3 regions of the Paenibacillus wynnii genome follow, and region 2 is predicted to be linked to each of the others. Evidence: predicted binding sites of a transcription regulator. Region 2 holds the regulator's gene; each other region holds the start of a gene.
The links. Region 2 encodes Rex, which represses fermentation and respiration genes when NADH is low (regulators of the CRP and FNR family bind a similar motif). Its sites were predicted from a motif close to TTGTGAAATATTTCACAA; they were not measured.
Positions count from the first base shown of each region.

Region 1: a site for Rex is predicted at 5,136-5,153, ahead of PWYN_RS18955 (flavocytochrome c). Genes of this name have one in related genera too.
Region 3: a site for Rex is predicted at 4,471-4,488, ahead of PWYN_RS11835 (cytochrome ubiquinol oxidase subunit I). Genes of this name have one in related genera too.

Region 1 covers NZ_JQCR01000003.1:773,954-784,842, forward strand. The annotation lists gene PWYN_RS18920 (molybdopterin-dependent oxidoreductase) at 1-1,107, shown strand, start outside; gene PWYN_RS18925 (hypothetical protein) at 1,326-1,772, shown strand; gene PWYN_RS18930 (helix-turn-helix transcriptional regulator) at 1,781-1,993, shown strand; gene PWYN_RS18935 (NAD(P)-dependent alcohol dehydrogenase) at 1,995-2,972, shown strand; gene PWYN_RS18940 (hypothetical protein) at 3,180-3,362, shown strand; gene PWYN_RS18945 (CPBP family intramembrane glutamic endopeptidase) at 3,588-4,406, opposite strand; gene PWYN_RS18950 (PadR family transcriptional regulator) at 4,403-4,957, opposite strand; gene PWYN_RS18955 (flavocytochrome c) at 5,169-6,698, shown strand; gene PWYN_RS18960 (PilZ domain-containing protein) at 6,759-7,133, opposite strand; gene PWYN_RS18970 (FAD-binding oxidoreductase) at 7,397-8,746, opposite strand; gene PWYN_RS18975 (Crp/Fnr family transcriptional regulator) at 8,988-9,728, opposite strand; gene PWYN_RS28265 (hypothetical protein) at 9,784-10,626, shown strand; purine riboswitch at 10,708-10,818, shown strand.
Region 2 covers NZ_JQCR01000003.1:1,826,823-1,837,711, forward strand. The annotation lists gene PWYN_RS23890 (DnaD domain-containing protein) at 1-723, opposite strand, end outside; gene asnS (asparagine--tRNA ligase) at 743-2,038, opposite strand; gene PWYN_RS23900 (acetate kinase) at 2,060-3,268, opposite strand; gene PWYN_RS23905 (3-hydroxyacyl-CoA dehydrogenase family protein) at 3,265-4,137, opposite strand; gene PWYN_RS23910 (AAA family ATPase) at 4,270-5,772, opposite strand; gene PWYN_RS23915 (hypothetical protein) at 5,765-6,298, opposite strand; gene PWYN_RS23920 (cell wall elongation regulator TseB-like domain-containing protein) at 6,699-7,217, opposite strand; gene PWYN_RS23925 (amidohydrolase) at 7,257-8,558, opposite strand; gene PWYN_RS23930 (redox-sensing transcriptional repressor Rex) at 8,545-9,198, opposite strand; gene dinG (ATP-dependent DNA helicase DinG) at 9,279-10,889, opposite strand, start outside.
Region 3 covers NZ_JQCR01000002.1:2,056,574-2,067,462, forward strand. The annotation lists gene PWYN_RS11800 (YycH family regulatory protein) at 1-276, shown strand, start outside; gene yycI (two-component system regulatory protein YycI) at 303-1,043, shown strand; gene PWYN_RS11810 (MBL fold metallo-hydrolase) at 1,060-1,866, shown strand; gene PWYN_RS11815 (hypothetical protein) at 1,835-2,041, opposite strand; gene PWYN_RS11820 (S1C family serine protease) at 2,327-3,568, shown strand; gene PWYN_RS11825 (cold-shock protein) at 3,855-4,055, shown strand; gene PWYN_RS11830 (cold-shock protein) at 4,149-4,379, shown strand; gene PWYN_RS11835 (cytochrome ubiquinol oxidase subunit I) at 4,603-6,012, shown strand; gene cydB (cytochrome d ubiquinol oxidase subunit II) at 5,999-7,015, shown strand; gene cydD (thiol reductant ABC exporter subunit CydD) at 7,015-8,757, shown strand; gene cydC (thiol reductant ABC exporter subunit CydC) at 8,754-10,520, shown strand; gene PWYN_RS11855 (M3 family oligoendopeptidase) at 10,675-10,889, shown strand, end outside.

The DNA of each region.
Region 1 (10,889 bases), 1.1 Mb from region 2:
GGTTTCCTGGGGGAAGGGCGAGTATGGATTAAATGGCTGCATATTGCTGTGGGTGTAGCTTCCATCCTTCCGGTTTTTTACTATTTATTGCTTGCTGCCAAACACTGGAGGCAGCTAAAGAAGAAACCTTGGCAGCGGTTCAATGTACTTGTTGTGCTGGGACTACTGGTTGGATGGTTTGGCTCAGGTGTATTGTTATGGCAGTTCAGAGCAGTAGGTCCTAGAATATCGAATATCGCTTTAGTCACACATGATTTACTAACTTGGGTAGGTCTCCCGTACATCATATATCACTCCATAACACGATTGAAATGGCTCAAGGAACCGAATCGTCGGACGATTAAGAACACCCATGCGGTTGAGGTGCTTCACCCCGCTGCACCGCAACCCGTTTATACGCGAAGGGCCTTTATTCGAGGCGCAGTCGGGATGGGGCTTGCGGTTACACTCGGACCCTCTTTTCTAAAATGGTTGGGCAGCTCTATTGGAAGCATGGGCGGAAGTCAAACGATTGATAAATGGATTGAGGATAATGCTAATGTACTTGTCCCTGATCCGGTACCTTTACCGGCATCTACACTTCCCCTCGGCGGTGGTGCGGAGGGGCATTTTCGGGTTTATACGGTGACGCCAATTCCTTCTTTTACGAATGACAATTGGTCGTTCACAATAGATGGACTAGTCGACAAGCCTTTCAAATGGAACTGGGAGCAGTTTCTGGAGCAGAAACGGTTGGTGCAGGTCAGCGATTTTCACTGTGTTACGGGCTGGTCCGTATATAAGAATACATGGGAAGGCATTCCGCTTAAGACACTGCTTAAACAAGCAGGTGTCAAGGCAAAGGCCCGGACGGTTAAATTTTATTCTGGAGATGGCGTGTATACCGATTCGTTGACACTGGAGCAGGCTGATTTGGATGATGTCATGGTAGCAGTTATGCACGACGGCAAGCCCATTCCGAGTGATCTTGGCGGGCCTGTACGGCTTATCGTTCCGAAAATGTATGCTTACAAGTCGGTCAAATGGTTGAATCGGATTGAATTGATTGAAGATGATCATGTTGGATATTGGGAAGTACGGGGCTATGCAAAGGATGCTTGGGTATGACCCGTTTTAAAAGAAGCCACGACACAAAAACAACCGAGAGTCTTCTAAATAGAAGCTTCTCGGTTGTTTTTTTTTTTTTTTGCAAATTTAGGCGGAGGAGTCAAAATTTATTTTGGTATTTGGTGTAATGTATAGTTGACACGGTGTATGGTTTAAGATACATTATGTATATAATATTTGACTAGCAAGATTAGGTTACTGAGAAGGGGGAAAAAAGTATGTCCTATCAAGAAAAAAAGAACATCGTATCCTTATTGGGCTCTTTTCTGGTATTTGTATTGTATGGTTTGTATGTTTTTCAGAAGAATCCTGTAGGGAGCATTGATTCAGCCTATACCTTCAGTTTTTGGGGAGGGGTTATCTTAGTCCTAATCCCTGTGTCCATCGTAGCCAAAATCATCATTACCATTGTTTTCAATATGATCTATAGAATAACGACTAATGAAACGGAGCCTTCATTCTCTGATGAACTAGACAAATTAATTGAACTGAAAGCCACAAGGAATTCTCATTATGTGTTTACTCTTGGTTTTCTTGTAGCGATGGGATCACTCGTTATAGATATGCAGCCCACGGTAATGTTTATTATCCTATTGTTCTCTGGGTTTGTATCAGAGATGGTTGGTGGTATTACACAGCTCTACCTTTATCGGAGGGGAGTTTAGTGGGTAAAATGCTTATTCGCAACAATGTTCGAAAATTACGTTTTAATCATGATGAAATGACTCAGCAGCAATTAGCTGAAAAAGTAAGTGTGACACGGCAAACCATCGTAGCTATTGAAAAAGAAAAGTACTCACCTTCTCTGGAATTGGCATTTCGTATCGCTCTCGTGTTCAACTCGCCGTTAGAGGAAGTTTTCTTTATAGAAAAAGAGGAGGAATAGTATGAAAGCGATCGTATGTGAAAGGTACGGAACCCCGGATGTTCTTCAATTCAAAGAGGTAGAAAAACCGACTCCCAAAGATAATGAAATACTCATTAGAGTATATGCGTCAGTAGTAACCCCGTCGGACTGTTCTTTTAGGAAAGCAGATCCCTTTATAATCCGACTTTTTTACGGACTTACGAAACCCAAAAACCCAAGAACAGGCGTAGAGTTTGCCGGGGAGATTGAAGCCGTAGGCAAGGATGTGAAGTTGTTTAAGAAAGCGGATCAGGTGTATGGCCTAAGTCCAAATACTTTTGGCGCTCATGCCGAGTACATGTGTCTACCTGAAGATAAAGCAGTGACCCTAAAACCGGTGAATTCAACATATGATGATGCAGCCGCCGTCAGTGATGGAGCTCCTACTGCATTAATATTTCTAAGAGATAAAGCGAAAATTCAGAGCGGGCAAAAAATCCTTATCAACGGCGCTTCTGGAGCGGTAGGGGCTTATGCTGTACAGCTTGCCAAATACTACGGAGCAGAAGTTACAGGAGTATGCAGTTCAGCGAATTCGGAAATGGTGAAATCTCTGGGAGCAGATAAAGTAATTGATTATACCCAAGCGGACTTTACCAAAGGTGGTCAGACGTATGACATTATTTTCGACGCAATAGGCAAAAGCTCATTCTCACACTGCAAATACTCGCTTAAGCAAAAAGGGGTCTATCTTACAACGGTCCCTGCCCTTACGACTATGCTTCAAATGTTATGGACATCGAAAATCGGCAGCAAAAAGGTGATTTTTACGACTGCGGGCTTACTCCAGAACAAAGGAAATTTAGATTTCCTTAAAGAACTTTTCGAGGCAGGGAAGATAAAATCGGTCATCGATAGACGTTATCCCTTGGAACAGACGGCGGAAGCACATAGGTATGTTGAAAAAGGGCACAAGCGGGGAAATGTGGTCATCAATTATAAGCCATTCTCGAATTAGGGATTACACAACGGGACATACTTTTTATGGCAGCGAATGGGTTGCTAGTTTCAGAACGAACAGAAGGGAGCACACTACATGCCTCGCCAACCGAAAAATGAGAAGGGCAAAAAGAGTCCGGGAAACAATCACGATTCAGCAGTTCCAGGTTCGACCAAAAAAAAATAAGTTAGGAAATTCCGAAAAAAGTTGAAGGAGGTTGCAACTATGGCATCAAGCCGAAATCATCAAGAGGCGCATGGAATCGGACAAATTGAAGAACAACTTCAACAGCAGGCAGACGCAGCAAAAGCTATCCAAGGCAGTAATGAAACAGATCGCGAAATTGCTGAGGCTGTGAAAAGCGATAAGCATACCTCATTAGACGAGATTGCCGGTAATAAAGAATAAACATAGATAAAGGGATTTTCGCAACTGCGGTGAATGTTTGGACTTCCGGCCGTTGTTGTCTCTCGATTTCTTGATTTAAGCCGCTTTTCGCGGTTGAAATCGGGAGACAAAGACGGTCGCTAACGCTCCTACAGTTCCAAAATTCCCCTTCGTCGCTTTCACCCTTTTTGTTAGTTTTTCAAGTTCAACTTATATCCATGAAAAGTTAAAACCCACCTAGGTTTCTTACCGAAGGTGGGTTTTAACGAGTCTTCTTTTATACATCCACAACCCAGCAAGTCCAGTCAAAGCAATAGTAAGAATTCCTTCGGGGCTGGGCATGGCTATAATGCTGAAGTTCTCATGAACTAGAATGAATTTTTTCAAAATCAATGTATCTATGAAGGCATTTCCCATCGTGTGCATAAGGACGGCTGGCCATACGCTTTTGGTCATTAACAGAATTTCACCATATAGTATCGCCATGGCGATCACACCAATCATCATACGGGGGATATAGGTGATCATGCTTTCCGTAGTATCGAGGAACAGGAATAAATAAGGAAAATGCCACGCCCCCCAAACCAATCCAACGGTAATATGGACGAGGAAGCGGTTGATCCCCAGTGTGAACAGTTTTGGCGCCAAATAACCTCTCCACGCAAATTCCTCGAATATATTCTTGAAGAAGCCCGGTAGGAGAGCCATACCAAATGCTGCTAAATAGGTAGAAGACGAAGGTGATATTTCTGTCCAGTCCAGTCCCAAACCTATTCCTACAATCACCACAGTCATCAAGGGATAGAATAGGATACTGAACATATACAAAAATAGGTTACCTTTGAATCGGGGATTGAAACCGAAATCTTTCCATCCGTCACCCATCCAACTGCGCATAATCACCATAGTTAAGAGGGGGGACACAATCCATATCAGCTGTCCGAGGCTGCCGTTCTTATCCGTTCCGACTTGCAGATCCACCAGCCGCCCGATCCATCCACAGCTTAACGCGATGATCGAGAAAATAATAACGTGTTTAAGCGTCTTGTTTTTCTTTTCCCTCAAGATTCCATCTCCTCTTTTAACTTCTGTAAGTACTTCGTGTACCATTCTTGCAAGAAAGCATAATAATCCATGCCAAATTCTAACGTATCCAACCGGGTTTTAACTTTAGGGTTGTTCAGAAGTTCTTTGTTTTCCCCGATCTTTTCCCGGTTCATTTGCTGAATCTTCCTCATGGTTGCTCCGACATTTTCAATTTCATGTAAATACGCTTCGACAAGTTCGAGTTTTCTGGAGTTTTCGACGTAATTAAAGAAGAACATTTTGACGAGTGCAGGATCCCTGGGTTTGTCTAAGGCGATTGATTTACCGGCCCAACGCAAAAACTCTTCTTCCCCTTCCTCGGTAATGGAGTAGACTTTCTTACTCCTTGCTCCCTGAAGCTCCTCTGTTATATGGACATGTCTATGCTGAATCAGCTTCTTCAGGGCCGGTTGTATACTGCCTTGGCTGGAATTGTAAAAGAATCCGGTGCTCGATTCCATGCTTTTCTTCAGATCATAGGACGATTTATCCCCGTCTAACAGTAATCCTAAAATAATTTTATCCTGCATGAACATTTACGCCTCGTTTCTACAAGATATGTCTACTAGACATATTTGATTTGATCATAATGCCCTTTTATGGATTTGTCAATTTGAAACTCCACTCGAAGAATCGGTTACTATAATTACTAAACGCTTTTTTAAGTTACTTAAGCTTCCCTAGACAGCAGCTTTGCCGCTATGATTATTGTGAAAATATGCACAAGGGGGCAAGATTTTAATGAAAAAGACAACAACAGCGGCCCTTATTCTCATTCTCTCGGTCATGATCGTTATCGCAGGATGCGGCAACAGTAACAGCAACAGCAAAAATACCGAGAACAAGAGTAAGGACAATGAGACAAAAAAAGTTGAGGCAGTATCAGGAGCATCCGAAGCCAGTTATACACCGTACGATCAATTAAAAGATAAATATGATATCATCATTGTCGGTGCGGGTGGTGCAGGTATGTCTGCTGCACTTGAGGCCAAAGCAAAAGGCTTGAACCCGGTTATTTTAGAAAAAATGCCGGTTGCCGGAGGGAATACAACAAAATCTTCTTCGGGAATGAACGCTTCTGCAACTAAATTTCAAAAAGAGCAAGGCATTGAAGACAGCAATAATCTATTTTATGAACAGACTTTAAAAGGCGGTCATGATACTAACGATAAAGAGATGCTTCGCTTCTTTGTTGATAATTCTGCAAGTGCTATCGATTGGCTGGATTCCATCGGAATTCGATTGAACAATATCACCATTACAGGCGGCATGAAGGAAAAGCGCACACACCGTCCTGAAGACGGCTCGGCGGTAGGACAATACCTTGTTAAAGGTCTTGTGAAGAATCTGCAAGAGAAAGGCATTCCGCTTTTTGTAAACGCTGATGTCAAAGAAATCACCCAAAAAGACGGCAAAGTTAATGGCGTCAAAGTCATTTTTAACCAAGCTGACGAGAAAGTGATTACAGCTGCGGCTGTAGTTATAACTACCGGTGGTTTCGGATCCAACAAGGAAATGATTTCTGAAGTTAGACCTGATTTGGAAGGGTATGTAACTACAAACCAGATTGGCAGCACCGGCGACGGTATAAAGATGATTGAGAACGTTGGCGGTACAACGGTTGATATGGATCAAATCCAAGTTCACCCGACGGTACAACAAGAAAAATCCTATCTCATAGGGGAAGCCGTTCGTGGGGAAGGTGCTCTTCTTATTTCAAGTAAAGGTACACGGTTCACCAACGAACTGAATACACGTGATAAAGTCACAGCAGCAATCAATACGCTTCCTGAGAAAACTGCATTTCTTGTATTTGATTCCGGTGTAAAATCCCGCGTTAAAGCCATTGAGCAATATGAGAAAATGGGATTCGTTATCCAAGGGGATACCATCGAGGCTTTGGCGAAAGAAATGAATGTCCCTGCTGATCAGTTAAAAACAACACTGGATACATGGAACAGTGCTGTAAAAGCTAAATCGGATGCCGCATTCGGCAGAACAACAGGCATGGACAACGATTTGTCCAGTGCGCCATACTTCGCGATTAAAATCGGCCCTGGGGTTCACTACACCATGGGTGGTGTGAAAGTCAACATGAACACCGAAGTTTTAAATAAAGACGGCAAGCCTATTACAGGTCTGTTCGCGGCAGGAGAAGTTACAGGCGGATTGCACGGTGAAAACCGCATCGGCGGCAACTCGGTTGCAGAAATCATTATTTTCGGTCGTCAAGCGGGTATCAAATCTGCTGAATTTGTAAAAGCACAATAAAACAGGAGCTGATCCAAAAGCCATCAAAATGGCTATCTGGGTCAGCTCTTTTTTAATATCTCAGCGAACCAATATCTTACCTTCACCAGCTAAACTGCGCAGTATTTTTGGAAGACGATCACGATCAGATTCAGGAATGTCTAACTGTAAACCGTAATGGAAACTGCCTTCCAGTTCCTTGGTCCATTTCAAAGTTCCTTCTATATACATAGATTCTTCGGTAAGATCCATCTCCATGCCAACGCGAACCCTATTATTCTCCGGATCGACATTCAACGGTAGCGACAAATGACAACCGGAACGACTGATGTCAAACATCAGAGCTCTTACAGGCTTAGAAGGAACTGGGATCCCATTAATACTAAGGATATGAAGATCAAATGAAGCGGGTTCTTTAAGGGTATATCGAAAAGGTTCGGTTCTGCGATTAGTCATATGCTCCTCCATACTATTCCATTTGTAGACTATTTTATATTTATCGACAGGAAAGCTGGAATAGTAAATAGTTTTGAAATGGAAAAGGCATGGAATATCCGTAAACCTCCCAAGCAATCCACTGCAATTATGTATGCATTTATTCATGGTCTTGTGGAATTGAATATTTATTTAGCTGTTCAATTTGCTGTAAAACGGAAAGAGGCTGTGACACATCGCTAACTTCCGATCTGTCACAGTCTAATAGATTTACACATTAGATGCTAAACTATGCGAGCCGGAGGAATACTTTGGGGATTGTTAAACACATTTCCAGGGTCATATTTAGCTTTTACTCTCCGTAATCTAGGGAAGTTCGTTCCATAGTAAACCGGCCCCGAATTTTTGATTCCTTGGTCAGGAACGTTAATATAGGATCCTACGATAAAGGGTTGCAACTTCCGGCGTGTATTGCGAACGACGGCGATATTTTTAGCGGCCTCAGATTTCTTGATCCATGAGCTGTTCCACTCTACATAAAATTTCGCTTTACGCCAGAAAAAAGCTGTTGATTTAGGTGTTTTACGGCTAACAGCGCCGCCCCAGTTCAGGAAAAAGAATCCCGCATCTTTACCTTCTACATTCTCCAAGAATTCACGCATGGACTTAATAGCCTTATCCGGGAACGGATTTCTAGCGAAACCACTAGAGAACTGGTTACTGTACCTTTGGGTTAGCACCGGATCGGGAGCTAATAAAAAGCTCACTACTTGCGGGTAGGGTAATGACCGGATTATTTTAGTCTTGGTAGTTCCAACGCTCGTAATAGGTTTTAACAGTCGGACGGCCTCTGTTTTTGATCCGAGGAACAGCCCAAGCATGGAAACATTGCCGCCCTTTTTCGGACCGATGGATAATTCGCTGCCGAGTTTGGTATTGACGGAAGGAGCCCATTGTTGCCATGCTTTGAATACCTCTTCGAATTGATTCCATGGCCAGGTGACGCGAAATACGGTAGCTATGGCTGGAGCAGGGCGTACTTTGAATTTGTACCGGGTGTATACGCCAAAGTTACCTCCGCCGCCCCCGCGGGAAGCCCAAAAGAGATCAGCGTTGCAACTTTTGTTAGCACGAATAACCCTTCCCTTAGCATCAACCATTTCGAGTTCGATCAGATTATCGCTGACGAGGCCAACCGTCCGTTGGAGCGGCCCGATTCCTCCGCCGAGTGTAATTCCCCCGATTCCAACTGTAGCGCTGTCACCAAAGGGAGACATGAATCCTTGCCCAGCAAGCGTGTGTGCGATTCTACCTACCGTATTTCCTGACTCAACAATAGCCGTTCCACTTCTTTTGTTTAGCTTAATCTTCTTCATTTGACTTACATCGATCACAATGCCCCCGTTGACCTGTGAAAGATTGACTTCCAGAGCATGTCTTCCGCTTCTTGCCCGGATAGGGACATTATTTTTATTCGCCCATTTAATAGCGTTCGCCACATCTTTAGTAGTTTGTGCAAAAACAAACACTTTGGGGAATTTATCGGTATGTGGATCCCAATTTTTTCGAGCCGAATCATAACCCGGATCACCTTTAAAGATAACTCGCCCGGTAAGTTCCGTTTTGGATTTCACAAATCCCATCTCCTTTTGAGCAAATGATTTCACTGTAATCTAACAACCAGGATCCAATATCCTATGAAGGGCATTAGTCTAAGGAGTGGGCTAATTTAAAAAATTGATTTTGAATATAAAAAAACAGAGCAACGGAGGTTATGCCTCTGATGCTCTGTATTTATAAAAAGATTGTATAAAACACTATAAAGTGACAATTTTCTCTCTTAAACTGTTTGCCAGCACACAGAAATTCTTTCCATTATAAGTTAGTGTACTTATATAACGAAGATGAATGCCATTCTCTTTCACAGTTGGAATCCTCTTCGTCATTTGCTAAATGTTTTAGTTGAGCGAGATTGGTAATTGTTATGTATTTATTACTTATAGAGATTAACTGTTTAGCTTGTAACTCTCGCAAGGAAATCGTGACGGATTCTCGGGTTACACCTATCATTTGTGCTAAGTGTTGGTGGGTGACTTTCCAATTGATTAGAATGCCGTATTCAGCCACAACTCCAAAGTTTGTGTACAGATCTAACAGCAGGTTAGCCACACGAATACGAGAATCTAGAAATGCTATGTACTGTAGTTTGCGATCAGCTTGATCAAGTCTTTCACTCACTACATAGAAAAGCTTTCTGAGGATTTTTGGATAGAGGTCGATTAGTTTATCCAGTTCAGGCTTTCGGATTACCCAGAGTATGCTCTTTTCAAGGGTAGCAACCGAAGCCAATCGTTCATTCTTTGCGTGGACAACCTCTAATTCCCCTATGGTTTCGCCTGGAAATTGATGACCCAGAATAAGTTCTTTTCCCTCAGACTGACGGAATATTTTGAGTGAGCCCGACTTAATTACATACATTTGCATCCCAAGATCTCCTTGCCAGAAAAGGGTCTGGTTCTTGCTGTAATGTCTTTCTGAGAACATGGATAACACGGACTCTGTGTCTGCAATCTCAATACCTGCAAACAAGGAAGTTTTCAAAACGGAATCAAACAAATCGTTCCCTACTCTCAAAATGATATGAAAAATAAATTCTGGAGGTTAATCAACAATGAAGAAAGTAAACAAGAAGATTGTATTATCTATCGCTACCATCGCAGTTGTAGCAAGCGCTTTTTCTGCTGGGGTTATGGCTAAGGCAACGCTCGAGAAGATTCAGGCTTTCAAGGACAACGGAGTCTCTTTTAAAGTGAACGGTAAGGCTTGGGTTCCACAAGATGCTAAAGGAAAGAAAATTAGTCCCATTCGTTACAATGATACACTTTTTGTACCTGTCGCGGCTATTGGAAAAGCTACAGGATTTTCCTATAAATACGATAATAAAACACAAACGGTAGAATTATCTGGGCCTACTTCAGGAGGTAGTTCAACCGCTTCAGCAACTCCAACGCCCTCACCAAAGGTTACGCCTGCCCCTGTGGAGTATGCGAATCCCAGTATGCTGACGGTCGATATGTTCATTGAGAATTATAACAAGGCAAAAGAAGTTTACGCGCCTGTTATTAATAGGAATGATTTTACACTGGGGAATTATCCAAAAGCGAGCACAAAAATATATGACTACAAATACATACCTCTCGATAGTAAAACAAGAATTGTGTTTGCTGCATTTACTGATCCCGAAACAGGTGAACTAGGTCAAGTCAATCCGAATATACAAGGACCTTATACAAAAGAAATTATGCGTAGTTTTCTGAGTGGGATGTTAGGTGGACCTGAGAACGCTGATGAATTTATTCAGAAAAATTCCTTTTACACTGAAATTAACAGAGCTGATGTTGCTACTCCTAAAGAGTTTTCCTATAAAAGCTACAAAATTAAGCACTACCGTGTTTCTGGGCAGTTAAACTTTGATGCGTTATCTATTTACACAGCAGCTCCACCGCAGGAGTGATGTACTTTAACTTTAATTTTAAGGAATTAAAGTTGACATCAAATTACTTTCCGTGTAGCATTTGAAAAGTCGTCATTAATGTATTTAAATAAATACCGTTCTCGTATAACTCCGCATTCAGCAGATGCCTTAAGGGCGGAGGTTTCTACAGGAAGCCTACTCTTCCTAACTACGATGATAAGGAAATGGATCCATTTCCCTTATCCCGGAGTTAGGTTTATTTGCGTCATGCGAACTATTCAGAATGTTTTGGAGGTATTCAT
Region 2 (10,889 bases):
CACATCTTGGGCGTTTTTGACCCGATTTCGGCTCCACTCCAGTAAAATCCGATCAATATAACGAAAATGAAGTTTCCCCGCGAATACGGATTCCTTCAACGCCAGTAAAATCAGTTCCTCAGGATAGCGATCCTGATCTAACCAGCCTGATATGGTCTCGCATTCCATTGGGGATAATGGACGTCCGAATTCTTTTTCGAAAATACTGAACAAGCTGCGGCTTGCTTCCTCAGGATCCGATAGACCTTTTCCAGTCCCACCATTAGGTGGAGAACCACCAAAACGATTGTCAGTTACTCTAGAGACCGAAGACTTCGATCCATTTCCTTGAGTTCCCTCTTGTTCAGCAGTTTTTGCTTGAGTCGCCAGATAAGAACCTAGCTTTCCGTACAAACCAGAAAAGTTATAGCGCTCATAATGCATGTCGCGCAGTTCATCATTATCACCATCGATACTGATAAATCCATCCTTCATAAGCTTCTGAAGCTCCCCGGCAATAACGGGTATGCTCCGCCCTGTTACAGCTTGAAGCTCCTCAAGAGAAGGGAATTCAATTCCCTCAACTTGACGAAAGGAGAGCAAGTGGATAAGCAGTAGTGTTTCACTACCGCTTAAGTTCAGCTTGCGGTAATTCTTAAGCAGGGCATACGGAATGATTGCCATTCCATTATCCAAGCCAAAGGAGACGCCTTCGCCCCAAGTGTTCCATCCTTTGCTGTCCATATGCGTCCCCTCTCTTCCCTTATGGGTAAAGACGGTACAGTGTACGAGGGAAAGGAATCGTCTCGCGAACGTGGTCAAGACCGCAAATCCAGGCTACTGTGCGCTCTAGTCCCAAACCGAAGCCAGAGTGAGGCACTGAACCGTAAGTGCGCAAATCCATGTACCATTTGTACGTATCCATTGAAAGATTATGTTCTTTGAAACGTTCCTCCAAGAGTGCAGGATCATCGATCCGCTGGGAGCCGCCAATAATCTCCCCATAACCTTCAGGAGCGATCATATCTGCACACAATACCACTTCCGGACGATCCGGATCTGGCTTCATATAGAAAGCCTTGAATGAAGCTGGGTAATGAGTAATAAATACCGGCTTGTCATTCTCTTCAGCGATAGCCGTTTCATGCGGTGCGCCGAAATCATCGCCCCAAGCAATCTCAAACCCTTTTTCATTCAAGAATTTAATTGCGTCATCATAACTGATACGCGGGAAAGGAGCCTTGATGTTCTCTAGCTTAGATATATCACGGCCAACCGCCTCAAGTTCAGGACGGCAATTCGTAACTACGGATTGCACGACATAGCTAATGAAGTTCTCTTGAACACGCAGGCTCTCCTCATGATCTGTGAATGCCATTTCAGGTTCAATCATCCAGAACTCAATCAAGTGGCGACGTGTTTTAGACTTCTCGGCACGGAAGGTAGGTCCGAAGGAATACACTCGGCCCAGCGCCATTGCAGCAGCTTCCATGTAGAGCTGGCCGCTTTGGGTCAAATAGGCATCCTCTTCGAAATACTTCGTATGAAAGAGGTTGGTTGTACCCTCAGCAGAGGAAGGTGTCAAAATCGGCGGATCCACAAGCGTAAATCCGTTCGTATCGAAGTATTGCTGAATGGCCCGGATAATCTCCGCACGAATAACTAACACCGCCCGCTGCTTTGCGGAACGAAGCCAAAGATGACGGTGATCCATCAAGAAATCTACGCCGTGCTCCTTCGGTGTAATTGGATAATTCTCCGTCAAATGAAGCACTTCTATGCCGGTCACAGTCATTTCATACCCTGACTGACTACGCGGCTCTTCGCGGATAATTCCGGTCACATACAATGAGCTTTCCTGAGTCAGGCTCTTTGCATCATCCCACACTTGCTCGGATACTTCCGATTTCACTACAACCCCTTGGATATATCCTGTACCATCACGAAGCTGAAGGAACTGTATTTTACCACTGGAGCGTTTGTTATTGACCCAACAACCGATAACTACCGGTTCTCCGACATGTTCATTCACAGTCTTAATTACACTCTTGTTAGCCATGCCTTCAATCTCTCCTCTAATTTAGCCGTTAATTCCTGACACAATACGGTTTGTATCACGTGCAATGACAAGCTCTTCGTTTGTCGGCACTACAAGCACCTGCACCTTGGAATCAACCGTAGAAATACGGCGCGGGTCGCCGGAGCGGACCTTGTTAGCCTCTTCATCTAGTTCAATGCCGAGGAATGTCAGATTGTTAAGAATTCTTCCACGCAGCATTGATGAATTCTCACCAACACCGGCAGTAAATACGATAACATCCACACCATTCATAGCAGCTGCGTAAGAACCAATGTACTTCCGCAAGCGATATTCATACATATCAAAAGCAAGTGTTGAGTTAGGATCACCCTTCTCAGCCCCGGACTCAATATCACGCATGTCACTGCTGAATCCTGAAATAGCTAGGACTCCACTGTGTTTGTTAAGCATAGAGTTAACCTCGCCTACGGACAGTTCTTCCTTATTCATTACATAAGGAACAATTGCCGGGTCAAGATCACCGCTGCGCGTACCCATCATGAGGCCTTCCAAAGGGGTCATACCCATTGATGTATCAACAGATATACCATTCTTCACAGCCGTCACACTGCCACCGTTACCGATATGACAAGTGATAATATTCAGGTCCTTCAGCGGACGTTCCAGGAATTCCGCAGCAGCTTTGCTTACGAATTCATGGGATGTTCCGTGTGCACCGTAGCGGCGAACCTTGTATTTATTATACAAAACTCTCGGAATAGCATACATATAAGAACTTTCAGGCATAGTTTGGTGGAACGCTGTATCAAATACTACAACCTGCGGTACTCCCGGCATATTAATCTCGGTTGCCGTAATACCCATCATTGCTGCTGGGTTATGAAGCGGAGCCAGGTCAAACAATTGGCGAATTTTAGTCTTTGCATCAGCATCCACCAGCGCAGAAGCCTTGAAGAATTCTCCCCCGTGAACTACACGGTGACCTACTGCATTAATCTCATCCGTTGAAGCAAGAACTCCGTGCTCTTTATCAGTAAGGCAAGCCAGAACTTTACGAATGGCTGTATTGTGTTCCAAAATTTCGCTGACTTCAGTTACATCCGGTTTACCGGTTGGCTTATGAGTCAAAATGGAAGAATCCATTCCAATACGCTCTACCAGACCTTTAGCCAAGACGGATTCGTCAATCATATTGTAAAGCTGATATTTCAAAGAAGAACTGCCTGAGTTAATAACTAGAATATTCATGCACGGTCACCATCCTTGTCATACTTGAAGAAGCCTTCGCCCGATTTCATACCTAATTGTCCTGCACGCACCATTTTTTTAAGAATAGTAGAAGGACGGTATTTCAACTCGCCATATTCACGGAACATCCGTTCCAGCGCAGCCTGCACGGAATCTAGACCGAAACGGTCAGCCATTTCAAGAGGTCCATATTGGAATTGGTAGCCGATACGCATAGCATCGTCAATATCCTGCGGTGAAGCAACGCCTTCTTGAAGCACATGCATAGCTTCGTTAATGAACAAGCAAATGAGGCGGGATGTTACAAATCCAGGGGATTCATAAATCATTACGCCTTTTTTCTCAACAACTTCATCAACGAACAACTTGGTGTCTTCAAAAGTAGCATCGGATGTTTTCAGTCCACGCACGATTTCGACAAGATCCACTTTAGCTACAGGATATATAAAATGCATTCCGATTACGCGCTCCGGATACATCGTTGAGCTTGCAAGTTCCGTTAAGCTAAGTGTTGATGTGTTACTAGCTAGGATAATATGGCTAGGACATACTTGGTCAAGCTGGTTGAACACTGCTTTTTTTGCTTCCAAATCTTCTGTGATGGTTTCAATGACCATATCACAAGAACTTAGTTCAGCAAAATGGGTTACCTTTTGAATCCGGCTGAGAATTAATTTCTTCTCCGCTTGAGTGATTGCCCATTTCTCCAGTTGTTTGTCTAGACTGGTCTCAATCATTTCATAGGAGTAATTCAATCGTTCTGGGGTTTTCTCCACTAACATTACATCGAGGCCTTTGGCTGATAACATCTCAGCAATACCTTGACCCATCGTGCCACCGCCAATGACACCTATTTTTTTAAAATTCATCAAAAAGTCTCCATCCTTTCAGGTATCTATACTTTTGTATTGTACCTTGTCTGTCGTAAAGATTTATAAGCCCGACATATAATGATATCTTAGCATGTCTGAAAAGTAAAAAAAAATAACCGGCATAAAGAATTATGCCGGTAAAAGGACGCTGTCACTAAATTGACAACGAAATTGCTCTCCAGAGAGGACTTCTTCCTTCATAAGGATGTCCAAGGAGTAATTAAACACGTTTCGCTGCTGATTTAGCAACTCATGTGTACGTGCCATAAGTTCATCCAAAATATTACTATTCTCTTTCATAATCTCTTCCGTTGTTACCATTTCAAGCTTGGCAATCCCGAGCGAAGTAAGTCCCGATTTCATCATTGTCTCAACAATATTGAGTGCCTGATCGAAATCTCCGCGAGAGCCAGTACTTCTTCCGCCATAAAATATAACTTCAGCAGCAGCTCCGCCGAGAGCAATCATAATCTGTTCTTCCAGATAATCTTTTGTATATAAGTACTGTTCCTGTTGCGGATTATGACGGACATAACCAAGCGCTTGACCTCTCGGAGTTAAAGTAACCTGACTTACACTACCCGGACGCAACAGTTCTGCCATAATAGCATGTCCAAGCTCATGAATAGCCACGCGTTTTTTCTCTTCTTGATTGGTTTCTCGGTCTGTCTTTTCGCCCATCATAACTTTATCAATAGCCATGGATAAATGACGCTGTTCCACTGCCGTCAGATTTTCCCGCAGCATATAAATCGCTGCCTCATTCATAACACTTTCTAGTTGAGCTCCCGAGAAGCCGTAAGCCTCCTCAGCAATTTTATCCAGGCTAACCTCTGCATGAAGAGGTTTGTTCTTGGCATGGAGATCGAGAATGGATTTACGACCTTTTTTATCAGGCATGTCCACTTGAATATGGCGGTCAAAACGTCCTGGACGCAGAAGTGCCGAATCCAGCATTTCTTTGCGGTTTGTAGCTGCTACCAAAAGGATACGAGGTGCTTCATTATTGTAAATTCCGTCCATCTCCGTAAGCAGCTGGTTCAGCGTCTGATCATATTCCCGCTGCTGCCCCCCCTCACGCTTACCGCCAATGACGTCAATTTCATCTATGAAAATAATGGCACTTTCCTTGTTCTCTTTCACAGCACGGGTACGGGCATCACGGAATAAATCACGGATACGCCCAGCACCTACACCCACATACATCTCAACAAACTCACTGCCCGCTGCAGCGATGAATACGGAATTCGTGTAATGCGCAGCAGCTTTGGCCATTAACGTCTTACCGGTTCCCGGAGGGCCTGTGAGAAGTATACCTTTCAGTGGGCGAATACCAAATTTACTGATTTCTTCATGTCGGATCAAAAAATCCAGTGCTTCACGCAGCTCTTGCTTGGCACTGTCCTGTCCACCGATTTCTTCAAAGGTGAGTTTAGATGGGCCGCTCTTCTTACGTTTCTTCTCAGCTCCGGCATTCACGGTCAACCCGCCGCGCATATGGGCTACGAGCAACAGGGCACCCAGCATGGCAACAGCAATAATTATGGGCAGTATATTTATTCCCACAAAGGCCATAAAAATCAGCAGTACAGGAATAAATCCCACTAATACTTCTTTAATCCACTTAGGCATTATTCCATACCCCCATATTCTCAGGCTGTCGCGGTAAAATAATAAATTTGCTTTCCTTACCGTTCGTCAAGCTCACATACACATTGTTGTCATCAATTTCGGTAGTAGCAGTGATGCCCTCATATTGTTCCTTCAACTGGTCAAGTTTAGCAGGTATTAATGTATATTTGCGGCTCTCCATGGCTTCAGCAACAGAGAACATTGCTTGATCCCAAATTTCATCAAGCTCTTCACTGGAATGTTGTTCTAAATCCAACTTAATGGAACGTCCTCCAATGACAGATTCTCCTTCTGTGGAAATATATTGGACTAAATCGCGTAGTTTCGTTCCAGGTTGTAAATCAAGTTTCAAAGATACTTCATTGCGGTTAATAGATATGTGTGATTTGTTGACTCCCTGATAGCTGTTAACAATCTTTTGCAAGGGTTCCTGGATAGCAAACTGGCGATACAGAAACCACCCGCCGAACATAAGGGCGACTGATAGCAGTGAAGTTAGTAATACAGGTACAAGACGCAGTTTCAAGTAACGTCCTCCTCTCATAATGGCAGAACATATATAAGTTTCGCATTAATAACAGAATATCAAGAGTGTATGACTGCAACATGCCTTGAATACAAGTAGTAGTATATCATAAGTGTATATACTATTTGAAAACAAATTGTGAATATATTTAAAATTTTCACTACTAATGTTTTCCTGTTTATGGTTACTTTTAACCCTTTATCGACAAAAAGACCGAATCTATTAGCGATTCGGTCTTTTTGTCACAACTGAAATGTGATAAATATCTCTGTTAACAATGTGGAAATTATGAAGAGTGTACAATTAATGCAACTTACAGTATACACTCCAATGCAGCTACTGAGTACACTTAATAGACAAAAAAAGCCGGGCAAACAATTACGTTTGCTCGGCTTTTATATTAGCGGTTGGGCAGACTGAACTCATCCCCGATGGAGGAACCATCTGCAAAACGATAGAAGCGATAATGATAACGATCGTTTTTCTTGTAGAAGAGCTGCCATGCATATTCACCATTGTAGACACCTGGTAATAAGCGCTTTATGGTAATTCCAGGCATTTCTGATTTTATAATCGCTCTGATTTTGTCCTCAGAGGTTCCGTTACTAACCATTTCTGCATATACAGCCGTATCGTCATCTGCAATCTTGCCGTTGGCTGTAAATCGGACCCACACCATCATATCCGTATCATCCCGGTTCTTTCCCGTTAGGACCCAATAGATAGAATTTTCATCCCAGACGGATTTCTGCGCCTTTGTGATTTCAATCAATCCGGCCCTACTTTTAGCTGCCGCTTTGGCGGCACTGCGCTCATTCCATTGATCTTTCATAATATAGCCATAGAACTGGCTTAATCCGAACAGAAGGAGCAGAGTCACGCCTAACCCCAGCAAGAGCCATTTTCTCCTTTTCTTCAAAGTACAGCTCCCTTTCCTATAACATTCAGACGTTCATAATTACCGTTGTAGAAGGTTCTCAAAAGACTCTTGAGCTTTGTGGCGGATCATCTCTTCATCCATTGTCAGGCATTTCCCGTGCTTAACAACCTGCTGACCGTTAATCCATACATGCTCAACATCCTTCGCACTTGCCGAATAGACCGCATGAGAGAGCAGATCAGAATGTGGAAGCAAGTGAGGTTGGTCAATATCAATAGCGATAAAGTCAGCCTTCATTCCAGGTGCAAGACGTCCTACATTGTTCAAAAAGATAGATTTAGCTCCATACTCCGTAGCCATACGCATGGCTTCCGGTGCCGGAATGGCCGTTGGATCTCCGCTTATCCCTTTATGAATCAGCGCCGCAAGACGCATTTCTTCAAACATATCCAGGTTGTTATTGCTCGCAGCTCCATCCGTTCCAAGGGACACTGGCACTCCCGCCCGCAGTAAATCGGTTACACGCGCTATTCCGCTGGCTAGTTTCAGGTTACTGCCTGGATTATGGGAAACGCCAACCTGATGACGAGCCAAAATTTCAATTTCCTCATCGTTCAAATGAACACCATGTGCTACAAGCGAAGGGCGGGTGAACATACCCAGCTTCTCCAAATGTGCGACCGGTCGAAGGCCGTAATCGGCTTCATTCTGTTCAACCTCACGACGTGTCTCAGACATATGAGTATGCATCGGAAGATCCAAATCATGAGCCGCCTGAACGAACTTAACAAAAAAATCAGGTGGACATGTGTAAGGTGCATGTGGGGAGATCATAGTTGTAATTCTTCCATCCGCCTTGCCATGCCAGTTCCGGGCAAATTCAATCGCTTCTGCAAGCTTATGATTCTGCATTTCTTCAGAACAAAAGCCGATTACTCCGCGCATTAGAACAGAACGAATTCCGGATAACTCCACTACTTCGGCGACCCGATCCATATGATCATACATATCCAGGAAGGTAGTTGTTCCGCCCTTGAGCATTTCTAATACGGAGAGTGAAGTTCCCCAGTATACATCCTGCCCGGTGAACTTTTCTTCCATAGGCCACATTTTTTCCTGAAGCCATACCTGAAGGGCAAGATCATCACCATATCCGCGAAGTAGCGACATCGCCGCATGACCATGTGTGTTAACCAAACCCGGCATGAACAACAATCGGCTGCCGTCTACAATCTCAACTCCGCTTTCGAAAGGAGGTTCCACTTCACCTATGTAAGTGATCAGATCATTTTCGATGGTCATATAACCGGTAAGGACAGGCTTATCAGAACCAGGTATTACATATCTACCGTTCTTTATTGTCCATTTATTGCTTTTCATGTTCGCTTTCTTCCTTTCCATCCTGCAAATAATAAGCAAGACTTTGCAAATCGGTTGTGAAATCAGCTGCATGAATGCGGATATTAGAAGGAGTCTTCAGAATAACCGGTGCAAAGTTCAGAATTGCCTCTATACCTGATTCAACCAAAGTGTCTGCTACGTTCTGTGCCTCAAACTCCGGTACAGTAATAATAGCAATTCGGATGCCCTGTTCACGGATTGTACTGCCCAGTTCTTCCATTGGTTGAACAACAAGTGAGTTAATTTTTTGGCCAACTTTCGGCTTATATGAATCAAAGATAGCTGTTATCTTCATTGTATCTTGTAAGTAGGCATTGTAATTAGACAAAGCATGCCCCAGATTTCCGGCACCAACAAGCGCTACGTTCAACGGCTGATCCAATTTTAGGATATGGCGGATTTTTTCAATGAGGTAAGGAACATCATAACCGATTCCTTTTCTTCCGAAATCACCGAAATAAGCCAGATCCTTGCGTATTTGTGCTGGATTTAGATCGAGCTTTTGTCCAAGCTCTTGAGAAGAAACTGTGGCAATTTCACGAGTGTGGAGTTCATTCAAGAAACGCAGGTACACAGGTAGTCTGCGTACGACAGCCTCCGATATTTTATCCGACTTCATATATTCTCCTCCTATAGGTGTTAACATTGTATCCAAAATAATTGAAAGTCAACTCAGAAAAGTGCAAAAAATCGGGCGTTTTAGGAGACGCCCCCCTCCTCTAACCATTCTGCAATACGCGGGACCATCTGATCTGTCAGCATATGCTCCATTTTGGGCCCCGGTAGAGAGTAAAGAAAATATTTTCCATAATAAGATTCGATTACTCGGGTATCATACACAATTACAATTCCCTTATCCTGTGCAGTCCTGACTAACCGCCCAAAACCCTGCTTGAACCGAATCACTGCTTGAGGCACTGACAGCTTCATAAAAGGATTCTTCTTCTGGGCCTGCAGGAGCTCCGATTTCGCTTCCGCCAGTGGATGGTTAGGCGGTTGGAAAGGAAGCCTTACAATGGCCAGACAGGTCAAAGCCTCGCCCGGAATGTCTACGCCCTCCCAGAAGCTACTGGTCCCCAAGAGGACCGAAGCATTGCTGTCCTGAAAGCGGCGAATAAGCTTGCTCCGGCTGCCTCCTTCAATCCCTTGACCTAGTACCGTTATCTCTTGTGAAGACAGAGCTTCTTTCAAGGGATCGTATACCTGACGAAGCATACGGTAGGATGTGAATAGCACCATCATTCTTCCTCGGGTCGTCACTGCCGCTTCGGCAAGCGATTGCACCAGCGTATCGACAAAGCGGGCATCTCCCACGCTGCCTTTCACACTTGGAAAATCTCTTGGAATCACAAGCAGCGCCTGTTCCCTGTAATGAAAGGGAGAAGGAAGAAGGGCGGTCATTAGCCGACCGTTCTCGGCAGCTTCATTTAACCCTAAATTATCAATCATAAACTGAAATGATTTATCAACAGACAATGTTGCCGAGGTAAGCACGATGCTTTTTTTCTTATCGAAGAAAAGCTCCTTTAATTGGGAACTGACATCGACGGGAACGGCATAGAGCTGTAAAGACTTGCTGCGGTAATTTCCATTTGCCTCCAGCCAATATACAACATTCTCGTCATTCAAGCCCATAAAAAAACGCACGTTATCCCGAATGGCTGCCAAATCTTTAAATAATCCACCAATATCAGTTATAAGGCTGTCTGAAGAGGACTGTCCCTCCTGATCCCGCATTTCATTCAGCATTCTCTCGCCCGAACGCAGGGCATCACTAAGGGTAGTTATCATCCCGCTCTCCAAGGTAGAGAGCTCCTCCCAGTTCTTCGGCTTGTTGCCTGGGAGAAGACGCATAACCAGTTGCCCAGCTTCTCCTGCACCCGCATCACTCCGTTCGGGAAGAAGACCAAATAACTTCTCACTTAATGTGTCCCATGTCTCCTTGACAGTGATCAAATCGGAATAAATCCTATCAATAATTAGACTCCATTCAGAGGCCTGCTCACTTCCGGCAGATTGCAGCTGCTGGCGAAGTGTGGGCAATTGACCGTTACGGCTGTCTTTGAACAGTCGGGAAAGTGTGTGAACCACAGTGAAATGCTTCATGTGCATCCCCAGATGTTTACCAGCCACATCCTCCAGATGATGAGCCTCGTCGATAACCAAGTGTTCATATGCAGGGAGCAGTTGATGTCCCGCTTTTACATCTGCGAACAGCTTCGAGTGGTTCGTTATGACCACGTCAGCGATACTTGCCTCATGCTTTGCCCGGTGGTAAAAGCATTTGCGGAACCAAGGGCAGGAACGTCC
Region 3 (10,889 bases), on a different contig from region 2:
CTTCAGTACGGGGTTATAAATCTGGATCTGCAGCAAGGGACGGTTTCTTCTTATGAAAGATCTTTGATGTATGTGGATGAGTCCAAGGCTATCAAGAAAATCGTCGAGCTGTCAGGCGGAGAAGTGTTGAAGAACCAGCTGGTTCAAATCGGCAAGGCGTCAGCAGTGAAGGATTTGGCACCAGCCTATGTTCCCGGGATAAAGGGTGACAAGCTGCAGCTGCATCCGGTATGGAAGGTTACGCTCAGTGACGGGACGATACTTACACTGAATTAGGTTATTCAATATGAGGGGGTTGGGGTATGGATTGGGGAAGAGCTAAAAATGTGCTGATTTATGCTTTCTTGCTGCTGAATCTGCTGCTGTGCTATCAGCTGTGGATGGATCTGCGGGATCAGGTCAGTGCCAATCTAGACTTCACTTCCCTCTCTGAAGAAACCCAGCAAATTATGGAGCAAAAAGGGATCCGTGTGCTGTCTCCCATCCCGGCAGCCACTCCTCAACTGCCCGATATAACTTATCGTTATTCAGGCGGGGAGCAGGATCAGAAGCCTGTGCAGCTGAAGCAGCCGATAGACAGCAAGCTTATCTATTCCTCTTTCTCGGAGTTAAGCAGTCTGCTCGAGAGCGAGATTCCGGACATCGCGAGCTATGAGCTTGATTCTCAGGAAAGCGAGGTCGGAAAGTACGTTCTCCATCCGCTTGTCCAGAAGCAGTGGCCGTTGTTCAGAGTAAGTCTGGAACTGATAAACAGCAATCAGAAGATTGTAGCTTACCGAAGACCCCAGATTGAAATTGGGCCGAGCAGCAACCAAGAGGTTCAGAAGGTACTTCCGGCTTCCCAGGCGCTTAGCAGTTTAATAGAGAAGTATTTTGCACCGAATACGGTAGTGAAAGATATTGAGCTCGGTTATTACGGTGAATTGTTCAACTCCGAGAGCCAAGTGGCGGCCCCGATGTGGCGCTTCGTGCTGGAGAATGGAAAGTCGTATTATGTACATGGCATCAGTGCGGACATCATCAGTCCGAAGACAACAGAGTAGAAGGAGTAGGGGCTTTATGGGGATTTCATTTACAGTGCTGTCTAGCGGATCTACCGGCAACGTTACTGTAGTACGCAATGGCGAGACTACTCTAATGATAGATGCAGGACTTAGCGCGAAAAGAATAGATGAATTACTGAGCATGCGAGAGGTAACTGGCGAGGAAATTGACGGCATTTTGGTAACACATGAGCACTCAGACCATATTAAAGGACTGGGCGCAATGGCGCGCAAGTATGACCTTCCGATCTATGCCAACACCAATACTTGGGCGGCTATTGAAAAAGGAGTCGGGAAAATACAGGAGCATAATAAGATCATCATGGAAACCGGTCAGTACCGCGACTTTGGCAGTATGCGTGTAGAATCGTTTGCCATTTCTCATGATGCTGCGGAGCCGGTAGGTTATAATTTTTATGATGGCAAGGAGAAGCTGTGCGTAGCTACGGACTTGGGTTATGTGAGTGAAAAGGTGAAGCTGGCTATATCAGATGCAGATGTACTGGTACTAGAAGCTAATCATGATATTGAGCTGCTGCGAATGGGTAGATATCCGTGGAATACCAAACGGCGTATCCTTGGAGATATGGGGCATTTATCGAATGATGCTGCAGGAGCTGCTCTAAGTGAGATTCTTACCGGTCGTACAAAAAGGACCTATTTGGCCCATTTAAGCAGAGATCACAATATGATGGATTTGGCTAGAATGTCGGTTCGCGCTGCGATGGAGGATTTAGGCTGCTTCTTCAAAGACGGTGAATTTAAATTGTGTGATACGTATTATGACCGTCCTACGCCATGGGATAAGGTGAGCCAGTCATAAGCCCGTCTAACTCGGCGGCCTTACGTTCCAGTTCTTGACGGGAGATGAGTCCTTTCTCAATAAGCAATTCAACTAGGGCGCTGACAGTAAGCATCATGTGATAGTGTTCGTCTTTTAAATCACCCAGCTTGCCAATAAACTGGACCAGATCCATGCTTGTAGAGAATGAGTCCATAGGATATCCTCCCTTAAAATGTTTAACCATAATCTTGCCAAAATTATGCAGAAATTTTACATTGGAAAACCAACGTCCCGGCTTCAGCCTGTGATACAATCATAAAGAGAAACGAGAGTTTTAACGGTAGGCACTTCTACGCTTAAGAGTTATTTGATTTCTACTATTGTAGTCTTATAAGACATTAAATATTCCACTATATTGAAAGAATATGAGAGTTGCGGAGTGAAACCTTTTAGTACTTTGAGGAGTCTAAAAGAGTGATAGAGGGGAGAGGATTTCAAGGTGGGACTGTTTGATGATGATTTCTATTCAACCAAAGTATCTCGACGCAAAGAGCGTAAAGCATTGAAGCCATCTTCAACCCGCGGCTGGCCGGTAAGAAAACCGCGCCTGAGTCTGTCAACTCTTCAAATTTCTGCGATCAGCTCTTTGATCAGTGCAGTAGTTGCAGTGCTCTTATTCAGTTTAGTTACAGGACAACTGGGCCATGAAACCACAGCTGTACCTGCAATGATACAGAATGTTACACCGAGCAGCGGTGATCCGTATGATCGAATTATTCAGGCAGCTGCAATGGTTCGCCCGGCAGTGGTCAGCATAATTAATCACAAAGAGGATAATAAGGAACTTAATATTCTTAATGAGTCGGCACTCGGGTCCGGTGTTATCTATAAAAAAACAGATGCCAAGGCATTCATAATTACGAATAACCACGTTATTGACGGTCCGGGCAAGCTTGAAGTCGTTACGGTTGACGGTGAGACTCGACCGGCCACCCTTGTGGGCACAGATCGGGTAAGTGATATCGCGGTGCTGTCCATTGATGCTAAAGGTATCAATATGGTGGCACAAATTGGCGATTCCTCCAAGCTTCGTCTGGGAGAGACGGTCATAGCTATCGGTAATCCCTTGGGTCTGGGCGATACGCTTACGTCCGGGATTGTCAGCTATACAGAACGAAAGATTCCGGTATCCCTTAATCAGGATGGTGTATATGACTGGGAGCAAGAAGTCATTCAGACAGATGCAGCTATCAATGAAGGTAATAGCGGCGGTGCTCTAGTGGATTTGAACGGTCAGGTCATTGGTATAAATACAATGAAAATTTCAGATACAGGTGTGGAAGGATTGGGATTTGCTATTCCGGCCAACCATGTGATGAAAACGGCAAATGAGCTAGCGGAGAAAGGGCGAATTGCCCGATCCTATCTGGGTGTATATTCGGTTGATCTGAATAATCCCTATATACCGCTTGCTGAAGAACAACTGAAGAAATTGAACCTTCCTGATAGCATTAAGGATGGTGCGGTTGTACTGGATGTGGTTGGACCGGCTAAAGAGGCAGGCCTGAAATTCAATGATGTAATCACCAAGTTCAATAGCGAGCCGATTACGTCAACCCTATCTCTGCGGAAGTATTTATATGATCATACGGAGATTGGGACCCAGCTGAAGATCACCTTTTACCGTAATGGAGTCATGAAAGAAGTCTCCGTAACTCTCCAGGAAAAACCACAGGAATAAAAAAAATCAGGGCAGCATATACTGGATATAGCAGTGTTGTACAAACGGGCTGATAACCCTTACATTGGGAAGTCAGCCTTATATGGGGAAAAACGGAGAAATACGGATAGGACATCTTGCCTTTGAATCTTAGGTGTGGTAATATGATAATACTCATACAGCTGATGAATAATTTTCTTATTGAAAAGGGCTGTTATTTCAAATAAAACCCTTTTCAATGTGTTAATTTTTTCTTTGTTTGAAGATAAAAAGAACATATTAATTTAAATTTGTGGAGGTAACACACATGCAAACAGGTACAGTTAAATGGTTCAACGCAGAAAAAGGTTTCGGATTCATCGAGGTTGAAGGCGGAAGCGACGTATTCGTTCACTTCAGCGCAATTACTGGCGACGGCTTCAAAACTTTGGACGAAGGCCAACGCGTTGAATTCAACGTTGTTCAAGGCAACCGTGGACCACAAGCCGAAAACGTTGTAAAACTGTAATATAGAAGGCACCGTCCCCGCTTGTGAAAGTTGGGACGGTCTTTTTTTATTTCGTTTAGCCAACTTGTGACATAAAGGAAGGGAGGAACGGTAATGAACTACCGGAAGAAGCCTTTGGAGGAAATACCGGAAGAAAATACTGCAATATGGGCCTGTACCAGTGAGGGCTGTAATGGATGGATGAGAGATAATTTCGCATTTGAACATGCGCCTTCTTGCCGTCTCTGTGACTCCCCAATGGAACGAAGCATGAAGATGCTTCCAATATTGCTTAATTCGAATGGCGATCTCAAATCGCTGAAGAAGGGTATTTCCATTCCCTAACCAACGCCTTTATGGGCCAAGATTTTTATAGATCCAATTAAAACTCCAAGACGGTAAAACCGTCTTATTTTTTTTGCTTTTTATCGATAATTTGTGATATTTGTCACAAATTTATACTTTTTAAGCCCGAAACAGGGTGTATAATGTGATTAATATCACACTTTATTCCTTCAATTTTTGACAGAATATAAATACTGAATTGGGAAAAAGGAAGGGGAGAATTATGGATATAGTAGCGCTGTCGCGTTTGCAATTTGCATCAACGACGATTTTTCACTATTTCTTTGTGCCAGTATCGATTGGTTTAGCACTGATAATTGCAATTATGGAGACTATGTATGTAAGAAAAGGCGATGAAGAGTACAAAAGAATGGCGCAGTTCTGGGGTAAGTTGTTCCTCATCAACTTTGCGGTTGGTGTAGTTACAGGGATATTACAGGAATTCCAGTTCGGCATGAACTGGTCTGATTATTCCCGCTTTGTCGGGGACGTATTTGGTGCTCCGCTTGCTATTGAAGCGCTGTTGGCCTTCTTCTTGGAATCTACGTTTATCGGTTTGTGGATTTTTGGCTGGGATAAGGTATCCAAGAGAATTCACCTGCTGTCCATATGGATGGTAGCGATCGGAACGATGCTATCAGCCTTCTGGATTCTAGCGGCTAACTCCTTTATGCAGCACCCTGTAGGCTTCGCTATTAATAATGGCCGAGCAGAAATGAATGACTTCTTTGCCTTGATTACCAACGGGCAATTGATCGTTGAGTTCCCGCACACCGTGCTCGCTGCTTATGCAACCGGTGCATTCCTTATCACGGGAATCAGTGCATATAAACTGTTGAAGAAGCAGGATGTATCTTTTTTCAAGAAATCGTTCGAGATTGCAGCTATTGTAGGTATTATCTCTTCCATTGGTGTAGCTGTAGCAGGACATGCACAGGCTCAATACCTGGTTGAGACCCAGCCGATGAAGATGGCAGCCTCTGAAGGATTATGGGGTAAAAGTGGCGATCCGGCACCTTGGACCGTTTGGGCGAATATTGATCCCGAGAACAAAGTAAGCAGTGGCGAATTCAAAATCCCGTACTTACTCAGCTTTCTATCTTATAGTAAGTTCTCAGGTGAAGTTAAAGGAATGAATGAGCTGCAGGCTGAGTATGAGCAAAAATATGGTCCCGGGGATTACATTCCTCCGGTACGTACAACGTTCTGGAGTTTCCGCATCATGGTTGCCGCAGGTACAGCTATGATCTTCCTGGGCATGTATGCCATTTATCTGATGTGGCGTAAACAAATGGACCGTCCGAACACTTGGTTTATGCGGTTCATGTTCTGGGGCTTGCTGCTTCCTCCGATCGCAAACACTGCCGGTTGGGTAATGACAGAGTTTGGACGTCAACCTTGGACTGTATTTGGACTTATGCAGACTAAAGATAGCGTATCACCTAATATTACGACGGGTCAGGTGTTGTTCTCAGTAATTTCATTTACAGTTATTTATGCAATACTCGGAGCAATACTAGTGGGCTTATTCATTAAGGTGATCAAAAAAGGCCCTTATAACATGGATAACGATCACGATCACGGCTCTTCGCATGACCCATATAACAAGGAGGGATCCCATGCTTTCTCTTAATGAACTGTGGTTTGTGCTGATTGCAGTGCTTTTTATAGGATTTTTCTTTCTGGAGGGCTTTGATTTTGGTGTAGGGATGCAAACGCAGTTGTTGGCTAAGAATGATACAGAACGCCGGGTTCTTATTAACTCCATTGGACCTTTCTGGGATGCTAATGAAGTGTGGCTGATAACCGGTGCCGGTGCGATGTTCGCTGCTTTTCCGGACTGGTATGCTACATTGTTCAGCGGATTCTATATTCCATTTGTATTCGCTCTACTGGCATTGATTGCCCGCGGTGTGGCCTTCGAATTCAGAGGCAAACGGGATTCGCTGGCTTGGAGAAGAACTTGGGATGCCTGCATCTTCTTCGGAAGCATTGTCCCCCCGTTCCTGCTGGCTGTAGTGTTCGCAAGCTTCATTAAGGGCTTGCCAATTGATGCTGATATGCAGATGTACGCCGGATTTACGGATATTGTTAACGTGTATACAGTGGTAGCCGGAATTACAGTAGTTATGCTGTGCTTAGTACATGGACTGATGTTCACCACTCTTCGTACAGTTGGCGGCCTGCAAGTTCGGGCACGCAAGCTGGCTCAGAAGTTACTGCTTCCATTGGGCGCGCTGTTGCTTACGTTTGTAATCATGACCTATTTCATGACTGATGTATTCGAAGTTCGCGGTACTGTGCTTCTAATTGTAGTGATATTGGGTATTATTGCTTATGTGCTCGGCGGATACTTCATGACGAAGAAGAAAGACGGCTGGGCGTTTGGAATGACGGGGGCTGTAATGGCCTTATCGGTGGCTTCGATCTTTATCGGGTTGTTCCCAAGAGTGATGATCAGCTCCATTGATCAAGCCTACAATCTGACCATTACCAATGCAGCCTCGGGACAATACTCTCTGAAGGTAATGACGATTGTAGCACTTACAATGCTCCCGTTCGTTCTGGGATATCAAATTTGGAGTTACTTTATTTTTCACAAACGGATTAATGAGAAGGAGCATCTTGAATACTAATGGATAAAAATTTGCTTGGGTACAAAGGAGTTAAGCCGGTCTTTCTGATCGTGGGCTTCCTTACCCTGGTGCAAAGCTTGTCTATTCTTCTGCTGGCTAAATGGCTGGCAGAAGTCATCTCTGCGCTGTTTGCGGGAGAACCGCTGAAGGAACAATGGGGCATTGCGCTGTTGTTCCTTCTTGCATTTCTAGTGCGACATGCGTGTGCCATGCTGATGAGTCATGTCTCTTACCGCTTCGCGGAAGCGACTGGCAGCAGTATGCGGAAGGAAATGATGGATAAGCTGTTCCAGCTGGGGCCTCGAATGGTCGGTGACCGTGGAACCGGGAATCTAGTTACGCTTGTATTGGAAGGCGTCACGAAGTTCCGAACATACCTGGAGCTTATCATTCCACGGATGGTAGGCATGTCGGTTACACCAGTTCTGCTGCTTTTGTATATCTTTACGCTGGATACGACGAGCGGCATTGTCCTTACGGTAACGATGCCCATTATTATTGTTTTTATGATTTTGATCGGATTGACGGCACGTAAGCAAATGGATCGGCAGTTGAAGTCTTACCGTACCCTGTCCAATCATTTTGTGGATTCGCTGCGCGGATTAGAGACGCTGAAATTTCTGGGACGCAGCCGCAGCCACAGCGAGAGCATTGCCGCGGTAAGTGATCGTTATCGTTCGGCTACTATGCGCACATTGCGCGTAGCTTTCTTATCCTCGTTCGCACTAGACTTTTTCACGATGCTGTCGGTCGCTTCGGTAGCGGTTAGCTTGGGGCTGCGGTTGGTCAATGATCAGATGACGCTGGTTACGGGTCTCACGATTCTAATTCTCGCACCTGAATATTTCCTGCCCGTTCGATTGGTAGGTGCAGATTTCCATGCCACCTTGGACGGGAAGGAAGCCGGGGAAGCCATGAAGAGCATCATAGATAGAGATACGGTTAAGGCGGAGGTTCTAGATCGTTCTGTTTCCTCTATGGACTCGGTATTTGCATGGCATAAAGATAGTGAATTAATGCTGAATGATGTGGGTATGGATTATGAGGAAGGCGGCGTTTCTTCACTCGCAGGGATTAACCTTAAGTTTACAGGTACCCGTACAGTGGGGATCATCGGAGAGAGCGGCGCCGGCAAGTCCACGCTAGTCGATATATTGGGGGGATTCCTGCATCCAACTTCCGGAAGCATTACGGTCAATGGAACTCGTGTCAGTGCTTTGACGGATGAGGAGTGGCGGAAACAGACCTCCTATATCCCGCAAAGGCCGTATATCTTCAGTGGTACTTTGGCGGACAATGTGCGGTTCTATTATCCCGATGCCTCCATGGATGAAGTAAGCAGAGTAGTAGACGCAGCTGGACTATCAAAGCTCGTGTCCTCACTGCCGAACGGACTGGACGAAATGATAGGCGGCGGCGGTCGCTCTCTCAGTGGAGGGCAGGAGCAGCGCGTCGCCTTGGCCCGTGCCCTGCTTAGCAGCCGTCCAATTATACTGTTAGACGAGCCGACTGCCCATCTGGACATCGAGACGGAGTATGAGCTGAAGGAAACGATGCTGCCGCTGTTCGCAGGGAAGCTGGTATTCTTGGCTACGCACCGCCTGCATTGGATGATCCATATGGACATCATTATTGTGATGCATCTAGGTCAAGTGGCTGAGGTGGGTACTCACAAAGAATTGATAGCCCGCAAGGGTGTATATTATGAGCTTATTCAATCGCAATTGGAGGGAATCCATTGAAACGTGAAGGATGGTTTGCTCCGTATATATCGCCGTATTTCTGGCGCTTTGTACTTATAATCGTGCTTGGAGCGCTGACAGTTTTCTCAGCATCGTCCCTGATGTATACGTCAGGATTTCTGATCTCGAAAGCGTCCACGCCTATTGAAAATATTTTAATGATCTATGTGCCGATAGTGGGGGTACGAACCTTTGGAACCAGCCGGGCAGTAATTCACTATGTGGAACGTCTGGTAGGGCATGATACAATCCTGCGGATTCTCTCCAAAATGCGTATTCGTCTCTATAATATTCTGGAGCCGCAGGCGCTGTTTCTGTCCTCGCGTTTCCGTACGGGTGACATTCTCGGCATGCTGGCTGACGACATTGAGTATTTGCAAAATGTATATCTGCGTACGGTATTTCCTAGTGTAATCGCTTTGTTGCTGTATGCGGCTGTGGTCATTTCATTGGGAACGTTCGATATTGCCTTTGCGCTGCTGATGGCGTTGTATATTCTTGTATTGGTTGTGGTGCTTCCGCTCATTTCGCTGCTGTTCACGCAAAAGCGTCAGCGGGAAGTCAAGCAGGAGCGCAATAGTCTCTATCAAAAGCTGACGGATGCTGTACTAGGCATGGGTGATTGGGTGATTAGCGGACGGCAAGCTCAGTTCGTGGATACCTATGAAGCGGATGAGAAAAGAGTTGCCCGTACCGACGCTGCCCTGCGGGGGTGGGCTAGACTTCGTATGTTCATTGGACAGGCGATTGTGGGTGTTGGCGTTGTATCCCTGCTGTTCTGGGCGGCGGGACAATACGCTAGCGGTGCGATTGTGGGCACCCTAATTGCTGCCTTTGTATTGGTGGTATTCCCGGTAGCAGATGCATTTCTGCCGGTATCCGAAGCGGTAGAGAAGATTCCGCAATACCGCAACTCCCTGGAGCGTTTGGCCGGAGTAGAAGCCGATGAGGAGCATGCAATGGCTGCTGGGTTGACGCTGGACAATGCGACTGCGGCGGCAATGGATGTACAATCTGTTCATATTCAGCTGAAAAATGCCGGATACCGCTATGGAGCGAGTGAAAGTGAAGAATGGTCGATACGCGATTTGAATCTCGACATTCCACAAGGTAAAAAGATTGCTATTATCGGCCGTAGTGGAGCTGGTAAATCAACACTGCTGAAGGTCATTCAAGGCGTGATTAAGCCTTCCATGGGGTCGACTGTGATTAACGGGATGGATGCAGCGGCGTATGGGGAAAGAATTCCTTCGATTATTTCGGTGCTGAACCAAAGTCCGCATCTGTTCGATACTACGGTAGCTAATAATATCCGTTTGGGAGATCCAGACGCGTCAGACGAGGCCATTAAGAAAGCTGGAGCACTTGCGAAACTGGATACACTCATCTCTTCACTGCCAGAGGGCTATAATACACCTGTGCGTGAAGCGGGGCAACGGTTTTCCGGTGGGGAAAGACAACGGATCGCACTCGCGCGTATTTTGCTGCAGAATACACCGGTTGTTGTACTCGATGAGCCAACCGTTGGATTAGATCCGCGGACGGAGCGTGAGCTGCTGGCTACGATTTTTGAGGCGATGGCTGAAAAAACGTTAGTCTGGGTGACGCATCATCTGGTGGGTGCGGAGCAAATGGACGAAGTCATTTTCATGGAGAATGGTTCTGTGGAAATGCGCGGCACGCATGCGGAGCTGATGGAACGGGAGCCGAGATATCGCCGATTGTATGAGCTGGATCGACCGGTGGAGTTTCTGAGTGTATAGATGACAATAAGATTCCTTCTAACTCCTGAGCGGGGTGAGGGAATCTTTTTTTTGTAAGGAGAAATAAATTGAAAAAACAAAAAGATCATGGTAGGGTTTATTTATTATGGGAATTATTAACTTTCCGTATTATAAGCTAGGGGGATGTTTACCAATGAATCTAACCTGGAATTTGGACAGCCTATATACTTCATTTTATTCAGAGGGATGGAAAGCGGATCGTGAACGACTCAAGCATCATATACATGCTTTAAACGAATGGGCAGATCTAAGTCTTAACGATAGGAGTCAGCCTTCTACTCTCATAGAGGAGTTTCTAAAGCGGTATAATGGATTCAAAAGCGTATACGCTTGTTTGTCTTGTTACTT